3 regions of the Silvimonas iriomotensis genome follow, and region 1 is predicted to be linked to each of the others. Evidence: predicted binding sites of a transcription regulator. Region 1 holds the regulator's gene; each other region holds the start of a gene.
What was found. The regulator FNR, encoded in region 1, switches genes on or off when oxygen is low (the NO sensors DNR and NnrR bind a similar motif). The targets are predictions, from matches to a motif close to TTGATNNNNATCAA.
Positions count from the first base shown of each region.

Region 2: a site for FNR is predicted at 1,930-1,943, ahead of IEX57_RS18725 (NAD(P)H-dependent flavin oxidoreductase). Genes of this name have one in related genera too.
Region 3: a site for FNR is predicted at 3,047-3,060, ahead of IEX57_RS08100 (GbsR/MarR family transcriptional regulator). Genes of this name have one in related genera too.

Region 1 covers NZ_BMLX01000001.1:1,127,571-1,134,869, reverse strand. Annotated here, with positions in the region: gene dnaE (DNA polymerase III subunit alpha) at 1-878, opposite strand, end outside; gene IEX57_RS05005 (putative motility protein) at 1,006-1,239, shown strand; gene IEX57_RS05000 (phasin family protein) at 1,410-1,973, shown strand; gene IEX57_RS04995 (hypothetical protein) at 2,058-2,753, opposite strand; gene fnr (fumarate/nitrate reduction transcriptional regulator Fnr) at 2,766-3,512, opposite strand; gene hemN (oxygen-independent coproporphyrinogen III oxidase) at 3,730-5,127, shown strand; gene IEX57_RS04980 (sulfite exporter TauE/SafE family protein) at 5,165-5,899, shown strand; gene IEX57_RS04975 (response regulator) at 5,980-6,348, shown strand; gene IEX57_RS04970 (hypothetical protein) at 6,345-6,959, shown strand; gene IEX57_RS04965 (sensor domain-containing diguanylate cyclase) at 6,959-7,299, shown strand, end outside.
Region 2 covers NZ_BMLX01000007.1:122,015-129,313, forward strand. Annotated here, with positions in the region: gene IEX57_RS18710 (ribonucleoside triphosphate reductase) at 1-882, shown strand, start outside; gene nrdD (anaerobic ribonucleoside-triphosphate reductase) at 967-1,155, shown strand; gene IEX57_RS18720 (anaerobic ribonucleoside-triphosphate reductase activating protein) at 1,152-1,877, shown strand; gene IEX57_RS18725 (NAD(P)H-dependent flavin oxidoreductase) at 2,020-3,195, shown strand; tRNA gene IEX57_RS18730 (tRNA-Thr) at 3,460-3,535, opposite strand; gene IEX57_RS18735 (pilin) at 3,681-4,127, shown strand; gene IEX57_RS18740 (pilin) at 4,302-4,766, shown strand; gene IEX57_RS18745 (hypothetical protein) at 4,850-6,886, shown strand; gene IEX57_RS18750 (hypothetical protein) at 7,019-7,299, opposite strand, start outside.
Region 3 covers NZ_BMLX01000002.1:340,889-348,187, reverse strand. Annotated here, with positions in the region: gene IEX57_RS08120 (hypothetical protein) at 1-698, shown strand, start outside; gene IEX57_RS08115 (SDR family oxidoreductase) at 766-1,518, opposite strand; gene IEX57_RS08110 (cation diffusion facilitator family transporter) at 1,634-2,695, opposite strand; gene IEX57_RS08105 (metal-sensing transcriptional repressor) at 2,705-2,974, opposite strand; gene IEX57_RS08100 (GbsR/MarR family transcriptional regulator) at 3,202-3,756, shown strand; gene cydP (cytochrome oxidase putative small subunit CydP) at 3,863-4,075, shown strand; gene IEX57_RS08090 (cytochrome ubiquinol oxidase subunit I) at 4,072-5,649, shown strand; gene cydB (cytochrome d ubiquinol oxidase subunit II) at 5,642-6,778, shown strand; gene cydX (cytochrome bd-I oxidase subunit CydX) at 6,804-6,962, shown strand; gene IEX57_RS08075 (AraC family transcriptional regulator) at 7,089-7,299, shown strand, end outside.

The DNA of each region.
Region 1 (7,299 bases):
AAGTCATCCAGCGTCATGCCATCGGGCGTCGGGAACAGCGGCAGGAAGTTCTTGCCCAGCACGATATTCACGTTGCAGCGCTGCGCCAGCGTGACCGTGTTGGCCAGCGCCTCGGGGAGGTCGGCAAACAGCGCCTGCATTTCGTCAGGCGTCTTGAAATACTGTTCTTCGGTGAAGTTGCGCGGCCGGCGCTTGTCGGCCATCACGTAGCCTTCAGAAATACATGTACGGGCTTCGTGCGCCTTGAAGTCGTCCGGGTCCATGAACTGGATGGGGTGTGTCGCAACAACTGGCAAATCCAGTTCGGACGCGATATCCAGATGACCCTGCACCGACGCTTCGCACTCCGGGCGGCCGCTGCGTTGCAGTTCCAGATAGAACGCACCAGGAAAGTGATCGTGCCACCAGCGGGCCAGTTCAATGGCGCCGGCCATGTTGCCATTCAGGATGGCCTGGCCGATTTCGCCCTGGTGCGCGCCAGACAGGCACATCAAGCCCGTGTTGTCGCCGCTGTCCAGCCATTCTTTTTTCAGTTCAGCGCGGCCACGATACTGGTTTTCCAGGTAGGCGCGGGTGAGGAGTTCGCACAGACGGCCGTAACCGTCACGGTTGCGGGCAACAAACAACACGCGCGTGGGTTTGTCGCGATCATCATGGTTCTCTATCCAGCAATCCAGCGCGACGATGGGCTTCAGGCCGGTGTTGCGGCAGGCTTTGTACAGCTTGACCATGCCAAACAGGTTCATCAGATCCGAAACAGCCAGGGCTGGCATGCCCAGCTTTTTGGCCTGGCTGACCGCATCGTCAATACGGACAATGCCGTCGGTCACAGAGAATTCGGAGTGAAGGCGGAGATGGATAAAGGCAGGGGTATTCATCCGCAAATTCTATCACTGCTAATCAAGACAGAGGCAGGCGCGCGTTGAACAGTGTGGGCGGACTAACTTGCATTTGTAATAAATTCCAGGTTAAGGTGTTGATTCCTATAGAGGAGTCTTCAGCCTTATGGATGCAAGTGCAGTCAGCAGTCAAAGCAACGCGGTGAATCAGAGCATGAACCAGCTCAACGCCACGGTGCTGCAACCCGCCGCCAACGCCAATTCGATCAACGTGGCCGTCATGAAAAAAGCCAATGACGCGCAAGCTTCTGCGGCCCTTAGCCTGTTGCAGGCGCTGCCGCCAGTGCCGCAGTACAACAATCCGTCCAACCTGGGTAACAGCGTGGACGTCAAAGCGTAAAGCCTGCAAATCAAACAACTGTTTGATCCTGTTTATAAAAAAACGACCGTCAGGTCGTTTTTTTTCGTGCTGGATTTTTCTGATGCATTGCACAAAATAAGGTTGACATATGAATGCATTCTGCCAGAATGCCCTCAAATGTTGCATTGCACAACCACTTAGGAAAAATCATGACGCTTGGTACCAACCGTTTCGCCGAAGAGTTTTCCCGCGCTCAACAAGTCGGGATCGAACAGTCTCTGGGTTTTGCCCGTACCGTCCTGACCGGTACAGAGCGCCTCTGGGCGGTGCAACTGGGTTTTGCCCGTGCACTGTTGTCTGACAACGAGCACGCTGCCAAGTCCCTTGCTGGTGCCAAGGACGCGAATGAAGCGCTGGCCGTTCAGCGCGAACTGGTCGAACCCGTGACCGAAAAAACCACCGCCGCCTGGCGCGAAGCCGTGGGCATTGCCCATGCCACCCAGAAAGAACTGGGTGAACTGGTGGAAAAACATCTGAAGCAAACCAGCGAAGAAGTACTGGCTGGTCTGGACAAGCTGGCTGAACAATATCCGGCCGGTGCCGCAGGTGTGAAGAGCCTGCGTCAAGGCGTGGCCACCACGTTTGATGTGTACGATTCCGCGATCGCCGCAACCCGCAAGCAAAGCGAAGAGTGGCTGGCTGCGACCGTGCAGAACATCAACAAGGCCAGCTCTACCGCTGCAGCCAATCGCCGCAAGGCCGCTGCTGCCTGACCTGTTTACTAGCGCATATCTGCCGATTGCGTTAACGGCCCCTTCATAAGGGGCCGTTTTTTATTTGGGCCGACACTGTGTGAGTCAGGGTTTGGGGTTGACCGCCTGCGCGGCCAGGAACCAGTTGGCCAGTTGGCGGGCCGGGGATTCACGGGTCAGCGGGTTGAGTAGCAGGGCGCATTGATCGGCAAACCAGGGCTGGAACGGCCCGGTATCAATGGCCAGATAGCTGCGGGCATCGTCTTGCAGGTGCGTCAGGCTGTGGTCGATCAGCGTTTGCCAGGATTGCAGATCAAACGAACTGGCACCCGGTTGCTGCAAGGCATGCAGCAACCATTGCCAGACAGATTCAGACTGCGCCAGCCAGCCGCTGGCAATGCTGTTCAGAAAAGCACCGGCCCCAGGGCCGCCGGCGTGAAGCCAGGCTTTGGGAAACGGCGGCGCCAGCGCATCCAGTACCGGCGTGGCCAGGGCGAAATCATCATGGTTGCCACCCGCGGCAACCATCCAGCCCATGGTTTTACCAAACGGATTGTGCAGATTGACCGCCAGGTCCAGAAGGCGCCAGCCACCTTGCCGGGCAACGGCCAAGTGTTGCTGGTAAGCAGCCATATTGCCCGGATTGATCAGCACCAGCGTGCTGTCTGCCGTGGGGGCGGGCGGAAGCGCTGCCGCCGCCTCCGCCGGGAATACAGGCAGCCCCAGCCCGGCCTGTCCCAGGCGTTCAAGTACGGCAGAGGCTTGTGCGGCAGGGGCAATCAGGCAGAGCTGGGCGATCATGGGGGCGCGGGGTCAGTTGCCCTGGCAGCTATTCATCAACTGCTTCAGGCCTTCGATGTCTTTGAGTTCAATCAAACGGTTCTGTACCCGCAGTAAACCCTGGTCCTGGAAGCGTGACAAGGTGCGGCTGACGGTTTCCAGTTTCAGGCCCAGATAGCTGCCGATTTCTTCACGCGTCATGCGCAAATGAAAACTGTGCTGCGAGTAACCGCGCAAGGCAAAACGTTGTGACAGGTTCAGCAGGAATGCCGCAATGCGCTCCTCAGCCTTCATGTTGCCCAGCAACAGCATGACGCCATGATCGCGGACGATCTCGCGGCTCATCAGGCGGTACAGGTGGCGCTGCAGCGAGGGAATGCGGCGCGACATGTTTTCCATTTCATTGAATGGCAACTCGCACACTTCGCTGTCTTCCAGTGCCACCGCATCGCAGGTGTGGTGCTCGGTGCTGATGGCATCCATGCCGATCAGTTCACCGTTCATGTGAAAGCCCGTGACCTGCTCCCGGCCATCTTCAGAGACAACACTGGTCTTGAAAAAACCCAGGCGCACAGCGTAAAGCGAGTGAAACGGTTCGCCGGCCCGATAGAGCGCTTCGCCCCGCTTGATCGGGCGGCCCTGGCTGACAAGCTGGTCGACCTGACGCATTTCATCGGGAGAGAGCCCGACAGGCAGGCACAGTTCGCGCAGGCTGCAACTGGAGCAGGCATGGCGCAATTGCTTGAGACCGGTTTCACGTAACTGGATAGGTGAGAGCATGGTTGTTTTTCCACTTGGACTTCAGATAATTGCCTGCAGGCCAGAGCCAAAGTCACGGTTGGGGCTGGTCTGTCAGAAACGGTCGGTCGCTGAGGGCATCTATTAATTACATGTGCGAAGTAGATGCGAGCATCATGCGATTTGCTTTGATCTGTATCAAGTAAATATCTCCAGGGTGGAGGCAAACTGTTTACCCTGAATTTTCAGGGCAGGACAAATGCATACAGCCGCCTACATCCAGCAAGTCGAGTTCGATCGCCCCCTTGTCGAACGCTACGATGGCCAGGGGCCTCGCTACACCTCATATCCCACTGCTGACCGCTTTGGTCCGCTGAGTGTCGACGCCTATGCCGCGTCGCTGCAGCAGTCCCGCGTGGGGGAGGCAGACCGCCCGGCATCGCTGTATTTTCATCTGCCTTTTTGCAATACCGTCTGCTACTACTGCGCCTGTAACAAGATCATCACCAAAAATGAAAGCAGGGCAGTTGAATATGTCGAATATCTTAAAAAAGAAATTCGGCTGCTGGCAAATATATTGCCATATACCATGAAGGTTGGCCAGATTCATTTTGGCGGTGGTACACCTACTTTTTTGCCGGAAGCACAACTTGCCGATTTGATTTCAGAAATCAATAAGAATTTCCATATTTTGCCAAATGGCGAATATTCGATCGAAATTGATCCGCGCAAATTGCAGCCCGCCAAAATCAGCCTCCTGGCCCAGGCCGGTTTTAACCGCATGAGTGTTGGCGTGCAGGATTTTGACGAGCGCGTGCAGCGCGCCGTGAACCGCGTGCAGAGCGAAGCGCAAACCCGTATGGTGATCGACGCCGCGCGCAGCATGGGTTTCCGCTCGGTCAGCATTGATCTGATCTACGGCTTGCCGTTCCAGTCGGTGCAAAGTGTGTTGCGCACAATCGACCGGGTTCTGGCAATCAGGCCAGACCGACTTGCGCTTTATAATTATGCGCATTTGCCTGAAAGATTCAAAACACAACGGCAAATGGATGCCAGTGCATTGCCGGGGGCATCAGAAAAACTCGATATCCTGCAATCTGCAATTGAGCGGCTTACCGAGGCCGGATATGTCTATATCGGTATGGATCATTTTGCATTGCCGGATGATGATCTGGCCGTAGCGCAAAGGCGTGGCACTTTGCAGCGCAATTTCCAGGGTTATTCAACCTGGGCGGAATCTGATTTATTGGCATTTGGCGTTTCCGGTATTGGCAAAGTGGGCGCCGGTTATTTCCAGAACGCCAAAGAGATCGAACAGTACTACGCCATGCTGGATGAAGACATCCTGCCCATCGTGCGGGGGTACGAGCTGAACCGCGATGATCTGTTGCGGCGATCGGTCATTCAGGGGCTGATGTGTCGCTTCAATCTGGACTTCGGGCAGGTCGAAACCGCCTGGCTGGTGGATTTCAAAACCTACTTTGCGCCTGAACTGGCGGTGCTGGACGCCATGATGCGCGATGACTTGCTGATCATTTCGCCCGAAGGCATCGAGGTTACGCCCAAGGGACGCATGCTGATCCGCTCCATTGCTATGGTGTTTGATCGCCACTTGCGTGAGAAAACTACCGCCGCGCGCTACTCCCGCCTTGTCTGATGCATTGATCTGCCAGGTTTTGCGGTAAGCTTGCCGCTTGTCTGTCGCCGTTCTGGTGGCTGGGTCTGGCGTGCTTTTCCTAGCGGGATCATCCTTGCACGACTTCGACGTTTTTGCGTTCTTGCTGGCAGGCTTTCTGGGCGGCGGACATTGCTTTGGCATGTGCGGCGGCGTCGTTGCCGCGTTCAGCTTGCAATTGCCACCCGGCCCGCGCCTGCGTTATCACCTGGGTTTCAATCTTGGCCGCCTTGCCGGCTATACGCTCATCGGCGCGCTGGCCGGGGCGCTTGGCGCGCTGCCGTTTCTTGTTTCCCTGCAGTCCATCAAGCTGGTGCTCTATGTGCTGGCCAACCTGTTGCTGATTGGCGTCGGGCTGTATCTGGCCGGCTGGTTTTCCTGGATTGTGCATATCGAAACCGTTGGTCGGCCCGTGTGGCGATTTTTGCAACCGGTTTTGCGTCGTCGCTTACCAGTCAGGCGCTGGCCTGACACGCTGATCGTGGGGGCGCTCTGGGGATGGTTGCCCTGTGGTCTGGTTTATACGGCCAGCTTGTCAGCTTTGTCCTCTGGCGGGGTCGGGCAGGGCGCCTTGATAATGCTGGCATTCGGGCTGGGTACGCTGCCAAACCTGTTGTTGATGGGGCAGGCCGCAGGCCGGATTTTGCAGTGGATAAGAAAGCGATTTGTCAGGGTGTTGGCAGGGTTGCTCTTTATTGCATTTGGCATATATCGGCTGCTTTCAGTGCTGCTATTTAGTCATATGGTGCTTTGAGAGACTATTCAGGGCGAGATAACTTCACTAAAATCTGTCAGCTTAGGCCTTTTGCCTCGTTGAATAGCCCGGAATGCCGCATGCCAACGCCGATACTTGTCGTCGACGATTCATCCATAGCACGCAAGATGCTGATCAAAGCTTTGCCCCCCACGTGGGACGTGGAAATCACGCAGGCCAGTAATGGCAACGAGGCGGTCGCGGCCTATCGCGCGGGCAAGGCCGACGTGATGTTTCTGGATCTGACCATGCCGGACATGGACGGCTATGCCGTGCTGGAAACCCTGCAAAAAGAAGGTTTGAATTCCTTTGTGGTTGTTGTAACCGCAGATGTGCAAACGTTGGCGCGCGAGCGCGTACGCGCCCTGGGCGCTGCAGCCTTCGTCAAAAAGCCGGTTGATCCGGCCAGTATTGAGGCGGTGTTGCGCGAGTACGGAATCAAGCTATGACTGTTATTGCCTTGACGGAAGATCAGCGCGACGCGCTGCAGGAAATCACCAACATTGCCATGGGCCGCGCCGGCGCGCTGCTGGCCCAGTTGATGGGCAGCTTTGTCCATTTGTCGGTGCCGGGTATTTCGCTGGCCGATGCCGGCAATATCTCGGGCACCATCGCGCAGACGGTCGGGCGCGAACTGGCTGTCACCGCCGTGCGCCAGTCGTTCTCTGGCACGCTGCGTGGCGAAGCCATGGTGATCTATGACGAACGTGGCTGCCGCAACCTTGCCGACCTGATGGGTTACGAGGACGAAGTTGGCCAGGCGACCGAGCGCGAACTCTTGCTGGATGTCGGCAACGTGCTGGTCGGTGCCTGTCTGAACGGGATTGCTGATCTGCTGGTGTCGCCGCTGTCGTATTCGCCGCCGACCATCATTGCAGAGAACGCCGAGGTGGACCGCTTGATCAATCCTGATCAGCTGACCTGGGATTACGCCTTGCTGATCCAGGTGCGCTTCACGCTGGAAATCCGCGATTTCACCTGCCACCTTTTGACCTTGATGCCGGAAGAATCGATCTCGCAACTGAAAAAGGCGCTGGATGCGTTCATGGAAAGCATCTGATGCTGGAGACATTGCGCAATTTCATCGTCAGTGAGATCGGCGTAGGTATCTTTGCACTCGATCGGGAATACAACCTGTTGCTGTGGAACCGCTTTATGGCGGACCACAGCGGCATCAGCGCGGATCAGGCCATCGGCCGCAATCTGTTCGAGTTGTTCCCCGATTTGCCGCAAAAGTGGCTGAGCAAAAAAGTCGACAGCGTGTTCATGCTGCACAATTTTGCGTTTACTTCCTGGGAGCAGCGCCCCTGGCTGTTCCCGTTCCGCCACAACCGTCCAATCACGGGTGGCATTGATTTCATGCAGCAAAACTGCACCTTCATGCCCGTGCGTGAGGCCGA
Region 2 (7,299 bases), on a different contig from region 1:
GAGCCACACATGGTGCGATCCATGTGCTGCCGGTTGCAGCTGGATCTGCGAGAACTGCTCAAACGCGGCAATGGCTTGTTTGGCTCTGCCGAACAGACCGGCAGCCTGGGTGTGGTCACGCTGAACTGCGCCCGGATCGGCTATGAATTCCGGGGCGATGAGCCAGGCCTGTTTGCCCGTATCGACGAGCTGATGGACCTGGGCAAACAAAGCCTGGAGATCAAACGCAAGCTGATCCAGCGCCTGATCGATGGCGGGCTTTATCCGTACACCAAGCGCTACCTGGGCACCTTGCGCAATCACTTCAGCACGCTGGGCGTGAATGGCGTCAACGAAATGATCCGCAATTTCACCGGCGACGCGGACGACATCACCACTGCCTACGGTTATGACCTGGCCACACGCTTGATGGATCACATCCGCGACACCATGACGCGCTTCCAGGAGGAAACCGGCCATCTGTACAACCTGGAAGCCACGCCGGCCGAAGGCACCACCTATCGCTTTGCCAAAGAAGACAAACGCCGCTACCCGGACATTCTGCAGGCCGGCACCCCGGAGCAGCCGTATTACACCAACTCCACCCAGTTGCCCGTGGGTTTCACCGACGACCCGTTCGAGGCGCTGGAGCGCCAGGATGCGCTTCAACGCAAGTACACCGGTGGCACCGTGCTGCATCTGTACATGAACGAGGCCATCTCGTCGGCCGATGCCTGCCGCACCCTGGTCCGCCGCGCACTCACGCGCTTCAGGCTGCCGTACATCACCGTGTCGCCCACGTTCTCGATCTGCCCCAAGCACGGCTATCTGAGCGGCCATCACGAGTTCTGCCCCAAGTGCGACCAGGAATTGCTGGCCGCGAAACCGGTTTGCTGCAACTAGCAGCGACGCGGCCGGCGATTGCCACGGAATACCGGCCGCGTTCTTTTTCTACCGCTTGCCCCCGCCATCCCCCGGAGAACCTGCATGAACGATCACGCCACCCAAACCGTCATCCACACCGCAACCCGTGCCAGCGTCGCGCTCAAGCAAGAAGAGCGCACACGCTGCGAAGTCTGGACGCGCGTCATGGGTTACCACCGCCCCGTGTCGGCCTTCAATATTGGCAAGCAAGGTGAATTCAAGGAACGCCAGTTCTTCAAGGAACGGCCATGACCGACGAAGCACATGCCCGCACGCCGCCCAAGCTGGGTGGCGTGGTGCCGTTTTCCAGTTGCGACTATCCGGGCCATCTGGCCTGCGTCGTGTTTATCTCTGGCTGCCCCTGGCGTTGCCATTATTGTCATAACCCGCATCTGCAAAGCCGCCGCAAACAAGCCAGCAGTCCCACCTGGGATGACACGCTGGCCTGGCTGCACGGCCGGCGCGGCTTGCTGGATGCCGTAGTGTTCTGCGGCGGCGAACCGCTGGCGGAATACTGGCTGCCCCACATGATGAAACAAGTGCGGGAGCTGGGTTTCCGGGTTGCCCTGCATACCGGCGGCGCGTATCCGGCGCGGCTCAAGCAATGTCTGCCGCTGCTTGACTGGGTCGGGTTCGACGTCAAAGCCCCCTTCGCCAGTTACGAAGCCGTCACCCAGGTTCGGCACAGCGGCAAATCCGCGCGCGAATCACTGCATTTGCTGATCGAGAGCGGCGTGGAATTCGAATGCCGCACCACCATCCACCCCGCCCTGCATGATGAAACCGCCCTGCTGCAACTGGCCGGCACACTCGCCGTGCAAGGCGTAGAGGATTTCGTGCTGCAGCCGTTCCGCGCCTCAGGTTGTGCCAGCCCGTTGTTGCTGCAACAGGCAATCCCACCGGACTGGCCTGGTGACGCCACCCTGGCGCGCTTGCGGCGCGTGCTGCCGCGCACGTCGATCCGTACGCATTAGTGACATCGCTTTTGGTGATTTGTATACACGGCATCATCTCTGCAATGACGCTTTGATCTGAATCAAAATCAAACCAGAGACAAACCCGCAGACTCCCCGCTCTTAACCAGGAATCGCCATCAAGGCGGGAGACTTTCCCATGCTGCAACATGCTTTCAAACCACTGCTGATCAAAGGCAAAGCCTTGCTCCCTGTCGTGCAGGGCGGCATGGGCGTGGGCATCTCTGCGCACAAACTGGCGGGCGCCGTGGCACAACAAGGCGCCGTCGGCACCATCGCCAGCGTAGACCTGCGCCATCACCATGCCGATCTGATGGAACAAAGCAAAACCATCAAGGATCAGGCCGGGCTGGATGCGCTGAACTACGAAGCGCTCACCCGTGAAGTACACCTGGCCAAAACTGCGGCTGGCGGCAACGGCCTGATCGCCGTGAACGTCATGAAGGCCGTGTCCGCCAATACCGATTATGTCCGCTGCGCCTGCGAAGCCGGCACCGACGCCATTGTGATGGGTGCAGGCCTGCCGCTGGACCTGCCCGACGTCACGGCAGACCACCCGGACGTCGCGCTGGTGCCGATTTTGTCCGATAGCCGCGGCATTGGCGTGGTCCTGAAAAAATGGCTGAAGAAAAACCGCTTGCCCGACGCAATTGTCATCGAACACCCCGGCCACGCCGGCGGCCACCTGGGCGCCACCCGTCTGGACGACGTCCACAACGAGAAATTCGGCTTTGACCGCGTGCTGACCGAAACCCTGCAGCTCTTCAAGGAACTGCAACTGGAAAGCCAGCGCATCCCGTTGATCGTGGCCGGCGGGATCAACAGCCATGAGAAGGTGCGCCACTACCTGCAAAACGGCGCCAGCGGCGTGCAACTGGGCACCGCCTTTGCGGTGTCGGCTGAAGGCGACGCGCACCCCAACTTCAAGGACGTCCTCGCCAACGCGCGCGATGAAGACATCGTCGAATTCATGAGCGTCGCCGGCCTGCCAGCCCGCGCCGTACTCACCCCCTGGCTGAAAAACTACATCAACCGCGAAGCCCGGCTGCAATCAAACGCCAAAGCCGATCCGGCCCGCTGCACCCAAGGCCTAAACTGCCTGTCGGTCTGCGGCCTGCGCGACGGGCTCGCCAAAGTCGGGCAGTTCTGCATTGACCTGAAACTGGCCGCTGCCATGCGCGGTGAAGTCAATCGTGGTCTGTTCTTCCGCGGCGCGGACAGCCTGCCATTCGGTAATGCCATCCGCCCGGTGCGCGAGCTGATTGATTATCTGCTGACAGGCCAGCGCCCCGCCGGTTTGACGACCAACCCGGCCTGAGCGTGACGGGCATCACGGCGAATATAAGAAAAATCTGACGAATTACAGAAATTAGCAGTGACGAATTTCGTCACTTCCAGGTACAAAGGCCGGTGTGGGTATCCACACCGGCCTTTGTTTTTGCGCCACACCCGCCGCCATTCGTCGCCGCCTGGCGTGGATGGCCTGACATGGCGCTGTAACGGTTCAGCAGCCGGTTAGCATCAGAAAAGGGGCCCGAAAACGAAGAAGGGCCAGGCTCGAAAGCCTGACCCTTACTGTCTTTGGTGCCGTTGAAGTGAATCGAACACTCGACCTACTGATTACGAATCAGTTGCTCTACCGACTGAGCTACAACGGCGGAGCCAGCATTATAAGCAACTTTGCAATAGATACCAAGCCGGGCACAATGCGCCGGCGGGGCCCATCCCGCTGGCATAGCTTTTGCTCTAACTTTGCTGGCGCGGAGACCCCGCACACCAACAAACAATTTTCGGAGACTGAACATGCAACGCATGCAAAAGGGTTTCACCCTTATCGAACTGATGATCGTTGTTGCGATCATCGGCATTCTGGCCGCTGTGGCCATCCCGGCTTACCAGGACTACACCGTCCGCGCCCGCGTTTCTGAAGGTCTGGGCATGGCCGACGCTGCCAAGGCAATCGTTGCTGAAAACGCCGCTAACGGCGCTTCTTCCCTGAGCCTGGGTTACAGCTGGTCCGGTTCCACCACCAACGTGAACACTGTTTCCATCACTGCTGGCAACGGTAACATCGACGTGACCTACGCTTCCAAGGCTGGTAATGGCGTGATCGAATTTACCCCGACTGACACGGGCAACTCCGGTGTAGCGCTGCAAGCTGGCACTGTTCCGCAAGGCGTGATTCAGTGGGCGTGTAACGGTACCGGTACCACTCTGGCTTCCAAGTATCGTCCGTCGCAGTGCCGCTAATCGGTTAATTTGACCGATTAACTCGGGATGGCGGGCTTTCGTTAAAGCACGCCATCCTACTCAGGCCCACCCACTACAATACTGCGCAACGCAGTAGTTCACTTCCGGGCTCATTACATTCTGACAGGTTTGAACGTGGCAGATGCCTGCCATTGAATTGTCCCGGAGGACAAAATGCGTAAAACTGAACGCGGTTTCACATTGATTGAATTGATGATTGTGGTTGCAATCATCGGCATTCTGGCTGCGGTTGCCATCCCGGCCTATCAGGATTACACCGTGCGCGCCCGGGTTAGCGAAGGCCTTGGGATTGCTGACTATGCCAAAACGCTGGTCGCCGAAAATGCCGCAAATGGCAACGCTTTTAATCTTGGTTTCTCTTTTGGTTCCGGCACTTCCAATGTCTCTGCGATGAACATCAGTTCATCCACCGGTGCCATCACCATTTCGTTTACATCGATTGCTGGTGCCGGCCTATCAGGTGGTGGTAGCACGCTGGTGCTCCAGCCCCTGGATGCAACCAATAGTGGTAGCCTGACTAACGGGGTCGTGCCAAACGGCGCCTTGATCTGGCAATGCAACAGAGCAGCGGGGACCACGCTGGCTCAAAAATACCTCCCCAGTCAGTGCCGCGGTTAAACAGATAATCCCGCTGATTTATCCTTATTTTCGCACTTGCACGTGGTTCTGGATGGTGTGAGGCATACCGGTATTCTTGACTCATGACCATCGAACAGACCGTGAATCTCTCCAAGGCGTCCCCCTCTACGCGTCCAAAGCTGCTGACTGAATGGAAGCAGGCTTTGGACGGGCTGGTTCACCAGAACCCGGCCATTGTTTTTTTCCTGCTGGCATCCGTATGGATGCTTTGCCACCCCTGGTTCGGGTTTTGGCATGACGGGATGCTCTATCTCGGTCAGACACTGCACCGCATTTCTCCCGAGCATTATCCTGGCGACCCTTTCTTCATGTTTGGGTCCCAAGACGATTACACCTTGTTCACCCGCATTTATGCACTGGTGATCAAAGGTATTGGTATTGCCAACGCCGGCCTCTTGCTCACTTTTATCGCCTTGTTTAGCTGGTTCTGCGCATTTTACCTTTGCTGCAGGGCGGTCTTTAAAAGCAGCTACGCCCCGGTTGTTGCAACCATCGCGATTGTCCTGCTCCCACCCAATTACGGCGGCTTTGCCATTTTCCGGTTTGCGGAGAACTTCCTGACCGCCCGCAGCGCGGCAGAACCCGCAGTGCTGTTTGCGCTGTTTTTCATGCTACGCCAGCGCCATATTGCGTCGCTGCTCGTTTTTGCTGTGGCCTGCCTGATGCACCCGCTGGTCGGGTTCTCCGGGTTGACGGTCTGGCTGGTATACGTGTTCATGTATCCGCCGGCAGCATGGACACGTAAGGCCCTGATCGCAACCTGCATCGCCGGTAGCGTAGTAGTCGGTATTCTGGCGCTGAAGCACGACGGCCCTTTTGGCCAGCTTTTCCAGGTTTACACAGGCAGTTGGCTAAACCTTATCCTGGCGTTCAACCTGCATGTCTTCATCAGCAGTTGGCCCTTGAACGACCTGTACCTGATCAGCGGCAGCATGGTGCTGTCTCTTGTCTATATCCGGCACGGCAATAATCCACGCCTCAAACAGCTGGTGTGTGCGATTACGGTTGCGACGCTTGTGTCGCTTGCCATCAGCCTGATTTTTGCTGACTGGCTGAGAGTAATCCTGATCACTTCCATGCAGATCTGGCGCATCCTCTGGATCTGCCAGGCCCTGATTCCATGCCTTGTGGTCACAGATATGCTGCTTGATCGCAAGAACCTTTCACTACCTGCTTTGTGGGCAATGGCACTAGCCACCGCCGGCTTGATCATGCGCGGGAACGATGCCAGCCTGATCCTGGCGCTGCTCGGCCTGGCGCTCGCCTATGTCCAGGTGGTATCAGTGCGTGAATCCGTGCAAAAACTGGTCAGCGTCGCGCTGGTTTTGGTGGTGGCACTGGCGATCATTGGCGATAACCTCAGCCAGTCCATTTTCATCGGCGTCCAGTTTTTTACGACCAACTACCCGTTCCTCTATCCGCATCTGGTTCCTGTAATTTGCGGCAGCGCCATCGTTCTTGCCATTCTGATCTTGCGCAGCAAACCCGTCGCCGTGCTGCTCACCGTCCTGTTTTTTACGTTCTCTACAGTGGTTTGGGATCGCCGCCCCGGCCCTGAAATATTTTTTGAAAATGCAGCCCAGAACAATCCGTTTGAAAAATATATCGGCGTGGATGAAACGGTGTACTGGAATAGTTTCCGACCACTGCCCTGGATGATCTTTAACCGTGCGTCGTATTCGAACGGGATGACAGCCGCGCCCATTTTGTTCAATTACGACTACGGCATGGAGTTCATCTACCGCTTCCATCACATGCAAAGCCTGTATGTAAAGAAAGACGAATGCACACCATTCCGTTTTCAGGAAGGCAACTGCGGCGACCGCCCGGACACCATTAACCCGACCCTGTGCGAGCGCGATGACCGGATCAACTGGATCGTCAGCTATTACAAAAGTGGCTTGCCCGCAGTAGCCCACTGGAAATTCGTGTTACCTGGCCTGCCCGACGGTTTGTATCTTTACAGCTGCAAGCAGTGGTTGAGTTTGCCCAAAGATCTTGTCAAGCGCACCGTCGCTGCAGAAGTTGATGCCGCTGAAAAGGCAGGTACATACAAAGTAACAGACACAGCCGCACGGTTGTCTGGTGCATTTAAATAGCCGTTCCGGGTGACATGATGTCGCCCGGGCCCTGTGTCCACGATGCAAGAAATCGTACGTGTCCTGGCTTTGGCCGACATGAAGCGTGCGAGATCCACAGCTCGTGAGGAAATTCAACACGCAGTGATATTTTCAAGCTGACCTTTTATGAACATGTCCGTTGATGTACCCCCAGTTCTGGGTACTCAAGCGAGTCTTTCGCAGAACCCGGAGCAGTTTCTCCAGGCCAATGCCAAGCCAGTCTTTGTACTGCTGCTGGCGGCCTGGTTTTGCTGTCATCCGTGGTTTGGCTTCTGGCACGACGGCATGTTGTACCTGGGCCAGACGCTGCACCACATCAGTCCCGCCAATTTTGCCCGCGACCCGTTCTTCATGTTCGGCTCGCAAGATAGTTACACGCTGTTTACCGGTGT
Region 3 (7,299 bases), on a different contig from region 1:
AGCTGTTGCCCAAATCCCGGCCGGCACAGCAGGCAGAACTGGCGCCGAAGCAACCACCTGTCATGACCCGGACCGTACCGGCCCAGGAAAAGCCGGATTACGCCGCGCCGCCGCCCAAGCCACGCCATAAAGAGGCGCCCAAAGTAGCCTCTGCGCCAGCGCCCAAGCCCGCGCCAGACCAGACCCCGCCGCGTGAAATTGCCATGGGCGGGCTGGATGACGCCTTGAACCGGCGCGCGCCGCAGCCTCAGTCCAGACCCGGGCAGTTGTTGCATCACCTGTCTGACTTGCCGCCGCAATCGCAGAACCGTGACGATGCCGCGCCAGAGCCTGATTCCCAGATCGCCGCGACGACAGATCCGGTCAAACGCTTCCAGTACGGCTGGTGGTTTGATGCGATCAAGCGCAAGGTTGAGCGGGTGGGGCAGATGAATTTCCCGCACGACGAACACGACAACCCGATGTTTGGCCGCGTGCATTTCCGTGGCACCCTGAGTGCGGACGGCAAGACCTTTGATATCAAGGTGCTGGATGTCGATGGCCCGGCCGCGCTTGGGCCCAAGTGCAAGCTGATCCTGGAGCGCTCTGTGCCACTGCCGGCGCCGCCCAAAGATTTGCTCGACAAGAACCAGCAGTACGTGTTCGTGGGCGATTACTACTTTGTGAACAGCTCGGAGATGACCCGCTACAACTGGTAAGCGGGGTTTGATCCAGCCAATAAAAAACCCGGCTTTGGCCGGGTTTTTTATTGGTGCTGATGCGGGCCTAGCGGCGGTCGCGATCAATGGCCAGACCGCCAAACGACTGGCGTACCGGCATGATTTCAATCGTGTTGATATTGACGCGATCCGGACGCGAAGCAATCCAGTAAATGGCATCGGCAATGTCTTGCGGGGTCAGCGGCTCGGTGCCGTTGTAGACGGTGGCGGCGCGCTCGTCATCGCCATGGAAACGCACGTTGGAGAACGTGGTGCCACCGACCATGCCCGGTTCAACATCCGTCACCCGCACGCGCGTGCCCAGCAGGTCGGCGCGCAGGTTCAGCGAGAACTGGCGCACAAACGCCTTGGTCGCGCCGTAGACATTGCCGCCCGGATACGGCCAGCGGCCGGCAACCGAACCCAGGTTGAGAATCGCGCCGCGGTTGCGTGCCACCATGCCGGGCAGCACGGCACGCGTGACATACAGCAGACCCTTGATATTGGTGTCGACCATGCGTTCCCAGTCGTCCAGTTCGGCGCGCTGGGCTGGCTCCAGCCCCAGTGCCAGACCGGCGTTGTTCACCAGCACGTCGATCTCGGCAAAGTCTTGCGGCAGGCGCGAGAGCGCGGCAATCACGCCCTCGTTATCGGTCACGTCCAGGGTGAGCGGGTGAACCTTGCCCGGATAGGCGCTGGCCAGGGCAGCAAGCGCGTCAGTGCTGCGGGCGGCAGCAATCACTTTGTGGCCTTCATCCAGAAAGCGGCGGGCCGTGGCCTCACCAATCCCGATGCTGGCGCCGGTCACCAGTACGATCATTGTTTTTCTCCTGCATTGAACAGATTCAGACTCATGCCGTGATCTTGCCGCAGCGCAGCAGCCATGGCTAGCGCAGTGTCATGGCGGATTGGGCGGAACAGTCGCCCCACGGCGTTCAGTGGCACTGCGCCTTGTCTGATTCAAACTGATGAAATTGCGCGACGCAGTCTGCGGGTTCGATCTGAACCGTCACGTGGCCCACGTTGAATTCGCTGGCCAGCCGTTGCTGGATGCTGGCGACAATCAGCGCCTGATCGGCGCCAGGCTCGGCCACCGCGTGCAAGGTCACCATCAGTTGCTCGGCCGTCATGGCCCAGGCGTGGATATGGTGGATATCGGTCACGCCGGTAATGTGCTGTTCCAGGTCGGACTTGATATCGTCCAGTTTCAGGTTGGGCGGCGTGCCTTCCAGCAAGATATGCGTGGTGGCTTTGACAATCTGCCAGGCGCTTTTCAGGATCAGGAAGGCGACCAGCACCGACAGCAGCGGGTCGATCGGCGTCCAGCCGGTAAAGCGAATCACCAGCGCCGCAACAATCGCCGCCACCGACCCCAGGATATCGCCCAGCACATGCAGCCAGGCACTGCGCATGTTCAGGTTTTCCTGGTTGCCGCCATTGAGCACGTAGAACGCCGCAATATTGGCCGCCAGCCCGATCACCGCCACCCACAGCATGGCGCCAGAGAGGATCGGCACCGGTTTGGCAAAGCGCACGATCGCTTCAAACAAGATCCAGGCGGCCACCAGAAACAACGCGCAGCCGTTGACAAAGGCCGCCAGGATTTCCAGCCGTTTATAGCCAAAAGTCAGCCGGGCATTGGCCGGGCGCTTGCCGTAATACAAGGCCAGCCAGGAAAAACCCAGCGCAGCGGCATCGGACACCATGTGCCCGGCGTCGGCCAGCAGGGCCAGCGAGCCCGACCAGATCCCGCCGGCCACTTCTACCAGCATGAAGGCAAAGATGATGACGAAGGCCGCGGCAATGCGGCGCTGGTCAGTCACGCCATGCGCGTGGCCAAAAGTATGGTCGTGATCATGATGGTGGCCGTGGCCGTGATCATGCGCGTGATCGTGCGCAGCCTCATGGCTGGCGTGAGCGTGGCCGTGGTCATGTCCGCAGGCAGCGTCGTGCTGGTGCGGGGCAGGGGTGTTGGCCGGGCGGTAGGGTGATGTCATCAGTCAGTCTCAAAGATAGCGGACGATCTGCTTGAACTCGTCCAGCGCCTCACGCTGGCCCGCTTCGCCGGCGGCATCTACCGCGTGCTCAAGACAGTGGTCGATATGGTCTTGCACCAGTTGTCGCTTGGCGCTGGCAATGGCCTTTTCGACCGCCTGCAGTTGCTGGGCGATATCAAGGCAGGTGCGGCCTTCTTCCAGCATGCGCATGATGGTTTTCAGGTGGCCTTCGGCGCGGCGCAAGCGGTTGATGATTTCCGGGTGTTCTGTGTGTTCCATGTACGCATGGTATCCCCCCTGGGGGGATGTGACAACCACAAGTTCCCCAAAAAATACCAAATGGATATTGCATTGATGAGGGTCAGGTTTTACAATTTTCAGTAATTCATGAAAATTCAGAAAAGAACAAAATTGCTGAAGATCAGATAATTTCAGCAAAACAGACATTGATCGGGTGAGCCATGTCGCTATCATCCGGCCCCGAATCCACTGGTAGACCAAAAAAAATGCAACTCACAGAATTGACCGAACGCTTTGTCCTGCATTTCGGCGAGATGGGTAGCCGCTGGGGCGTGAACCGCACCGTCGGCCAGATCTACGCCGTGCTGTTTATTTCAGAGCGCCCGCTTAATGCCGACGAGATCGGCGAAACCCTGGGTTTTTCCCGTTCCAATGTCAGCATGGGCCTCAAGGAGTTGCAGTCCTGGCGACTGTGCCGCATGAGCCATCTGCCAGGCGATCGGCGCGAATACTTTGAGGCGCCCAAAGACGTGTGGGAGATCTTTCGCACGCTGGCCGAAGAAAAAAAGAAACGCGAAATCGACCCCACGCTATCCATGCTGCGCGACGCCATGCTGGCCACGCCGACCAGCGAAGACGAGCGCTACGCCCAGCAGCGCATGCAGGAAATGCATGAGCTGATTGATCTGGCCACAGGCTGGTTTGACGAGATCCACCGGTTGTCCCCGCAAACGCTGGAAAACCTGATGCGGCTGGGCTCCAAAGTGCAAAAGGTGCTGGGTCTGGCCGACCGCCTGCGCGGTGATCGCACAGAGAGCTGACCGGTACGTACGCAAAGTGGCCGTTGGTGCCACAAATCCCCGATTGCCTGACTAGACTGACAAGTACCGCGGTAGCCCTCAACGCTACCCGCTTTGGAGCGGCAGTATGCAGTTGCCATCGTTTGACCGGCGCCTGGCGCTGGAAATCACCAGTGTACTGATCGTCAAGTGCACGCTGCTTTGGCTGGCCTGGTTTGCGTGGTTCTCGCACCCCGCCGCCAAAGACATGAATATGCCCCCGCAACTGGTGCGGCAACAAATCCTGGGCGCTCCTGCGTCCGGCCCCGCTTTGCGTACCCCCGGAGAAACTTCCAGATGATATTTGCCGAAGATGTCGTGGCACTATCGCGGCTGCAGTTTGGCGCAACCGCCTTGTTCCACTTTTTGTTTGTGCCGCTCACCCTGGGTCTGAGCTGGATTCTGGTGATTTGCGAGTCCATGTATGTGATGACCGGACAAGAGGTCTACAAAGACATGACCCGTTTCTGGGGCAAGCTCTTTGGCATCAACTTTGCCATGGGCGTGACCACCGGGATCACCATGGAGTTCCAGTTTGGCACCAACTGGGCGTATTACTCGCACTACGTGGGCGATATCTTCGGTGTGCCGCTGGCCATTGAAGGGCTGATGGCGTTCTTCCTGGAATCCACCTTTGTCGGCTTGTTCTTCTTTGGCTGGGATCGCCTTTCCCGCGTGCAGCATCTGGGGGTGACTTTCCTGGTGGCGCTGGGCTCCAACCTCTCGGCCTTGTGGATTCTTATTGCCAACGGCTGGATGCAGAACCCGGTTGGCGCAGAGTTCAACTATGAAACCATGCGCATGGAGCTGACCAGCATTGCCGACGTGTTCTTCAACCCGGTGGCGCAGGTCAAGTTCGTGCACACGGTGGCGGCCGGTTATGTGGCGGCGTCCATGTTTGTGCTAGGCGTGTCGTCCTGGTATCTGTTGAAAGCGCGCGATACCGGCTTTGCCATCCGCTCCTTTGCCGTTGCTGCCGGTTTTGGTCTGGCTTCGGTGCTGTCGGTCATCATTCTGGGCGATGAGTCCGGCTATACCTCTGGTGAAGTGCAGAAGGTGAAGCTGGCGGCCATTGAGGCTGAATGGGAAACCATGCCCGCGCCGGCCACGTTTACCGCCATCGGGATTCCCAACCAGAAAGAAGAACGCACCGATTACGCCGTCCGCATTCCCTATGTGCTGGGTTTGATTGCCACCCGTTCGGTCGATAAACAAGTCACCGGCATCAAGGATCTGAAGGTCGAGTACGAAGGCCGTATCCGCAGTGGCATGGTGGCGTACGACGCCTTGCAAAAACTGCTGGCGGGCGACAAGAGCGACCCCGTTAAACAGCAGTTTGAAGCGCACAAGCACGACCTCGGATTTGGCCTGTTGCTGAAGAAGTACACCGACAAGGTGACGGATGCCACGCCAGAGCAGATCAAGCTGGCGGCCAACGACACCATTCCGCAAGTGCTGCCGCTGTTCTTCTCGTTCCGCATCATGGTGGGGCTGGGCTTTCTGTTCCTGTTTATCTTTGCGGCATCGTTCTATTTCCTGGCCAGACGCAATCTGGCGCCCCAGCGCTGGCTGCTCAAGCTGATCGTGTTTTCCATTCCGCTGCCCTGGGTGGCGATTGAACTGGGCTGGTTTGTTGCGGAATACGGCCGCCAGCCGTGGACGATTTCCGGCGTGCTGCCCACCATGCTGTCTGCCTCTGCCCTTGAACCGGGCCAGTTGCACTTCAGTCTGCTGGGGCTGCTGGGTATCTACAGTTCGCTCTTCGTGATCGAGATGTATCTCATGCTCAAGTACATCAAGCTGGGCCCGTCGTCGCTGCATACCGGCCAGTACCACCATGAAAAAACGCTGAAGCAAGGGGAGCAGCATGCTTGATTACGAAACACTCAAACTGATCTGGTGGGGGCTGGTCGGCGTACTGATCATCGGCTTTGCCCTGACCGGTGGCTGGGATCTGGGCGCGGCCATCTTGTTGCCGTTCATTGGCAAGACTGACGACGAGCGTCGCGTGGTGATCAACACCGTGGGCGCCACCTGGGAAGGCAACCAGACCTGGCTGATCACTGCCGGCGGCGCCTTGTTTGCGGCCTGGCCGCTGGTGTACGCCGCGGCGTTCTCCGTACTGTATGTCGCGCTGATCCTCACGCTGTTTGCCCTGTTTTTGCGGCCGGTGGGGTTTGATTACCGCAGCAAGCTGCCCAACCCGAAATGGCGTAACAGCTGGGACTGGGGTTTGTTCATTGGCGGTCTGGTGCCGTCGCTGATTTTTGGTGTGGCCTTTGGCAACTTCTTTGTCGGCGTGGATTACCGTTTTGATGAAACCCTGCGCGTGACCTATGGCAATGCCAGCTTTTTCAGCCTGTTGAACCCGTTTGCGCTGTTCTGCGGCCTGGTGTCTGTCGCCATGCTGATCATGCATGGTGGCGGCTGGGTTTTCCTGAAAACCGAAGGCATCGTCCGCGCCCGGGCACGGCGGGCCGTGCAACTGGCCGGTCTGGTGACCGCCGTGCTGTTCACCCTGGGCGGGTTCTGGGTGGCGCAGCGCAACGGGTTGCACCTTACCCAGATGGGTTCGCCCAACGACATCCTGCGTCCGCTGGATAAAACCGTGGAATGGGTCGCCGGGGGCTGGCTGGCCAATTACGGCAAGTACCCGCAAACCTGGATTCTGCCGGCCCTGGGGACGGGCGGCGCGCTGCTGGCGCTGCTGGCCGTCAGCGCCAACCGCGCCTGGCTGACCTTGCTGGGCAGCTCGCTCAGCCTGATCGGCATTATCCTCACCGCCGGCTGGTCGCTGTTTCCGTTTGTGCTGCCGTCCTCGCTGGATGCGCGTTCCAGTCTGACGCTGTGGGATGCGGTATCCAGCCATAAAACCCTGGGGATCATGCTGGGCGTGGTGATCGTGTTTGTGCCCCTGATCGGGATCTACACCACCTGGGTCTACCGCGTCTTGCGCGGCCCGGTGACGGTAGAGCGCATCAAGACAGAAACCCATAGCTACTGAGACACCGCGTAAAGGAGCAAGCAAGATGTGGTACTTCACCTGGATTCTGGGCCTGGGCTTTGCGCTGGCTGCCGGCATCATCAATGTCATGTGGCTGGAAAGCCATCACGCTTTCGGCCATCACAAGGACGAAAAAACCCAGGAGCGGTTTGAGCATTACCGCAAAAAGCGCCGCAAGGCCTGACCGGAAAACCGGTGGTGCCGTTGAACAACGGGCCACCGGTTTTTTACTGGTGCGGCCAGAAAAAGAGCCTGCCGCAATTTCGATCAAACAGCCCCTGTTTAAACCCTTTAGATTGGGCCCATGCACATGAGAGAAACCAGTAACCCCGTCGATAAAACCTTGTGGCTGGTCGAATCTGCCCTGGGGTCGCAACTGACCCTGGATTACCTGGCCCAGGCCTGCGGCATGTCGCGCTTCAGCCTGATCCGGGTGTTTGGCGTGGTGACGGGTCACACGGTCATGCGTTATGTGCGGGAGCGGCGCTTGTCTGAGGCCGCGCGGCAACTGGTGGCCGGTG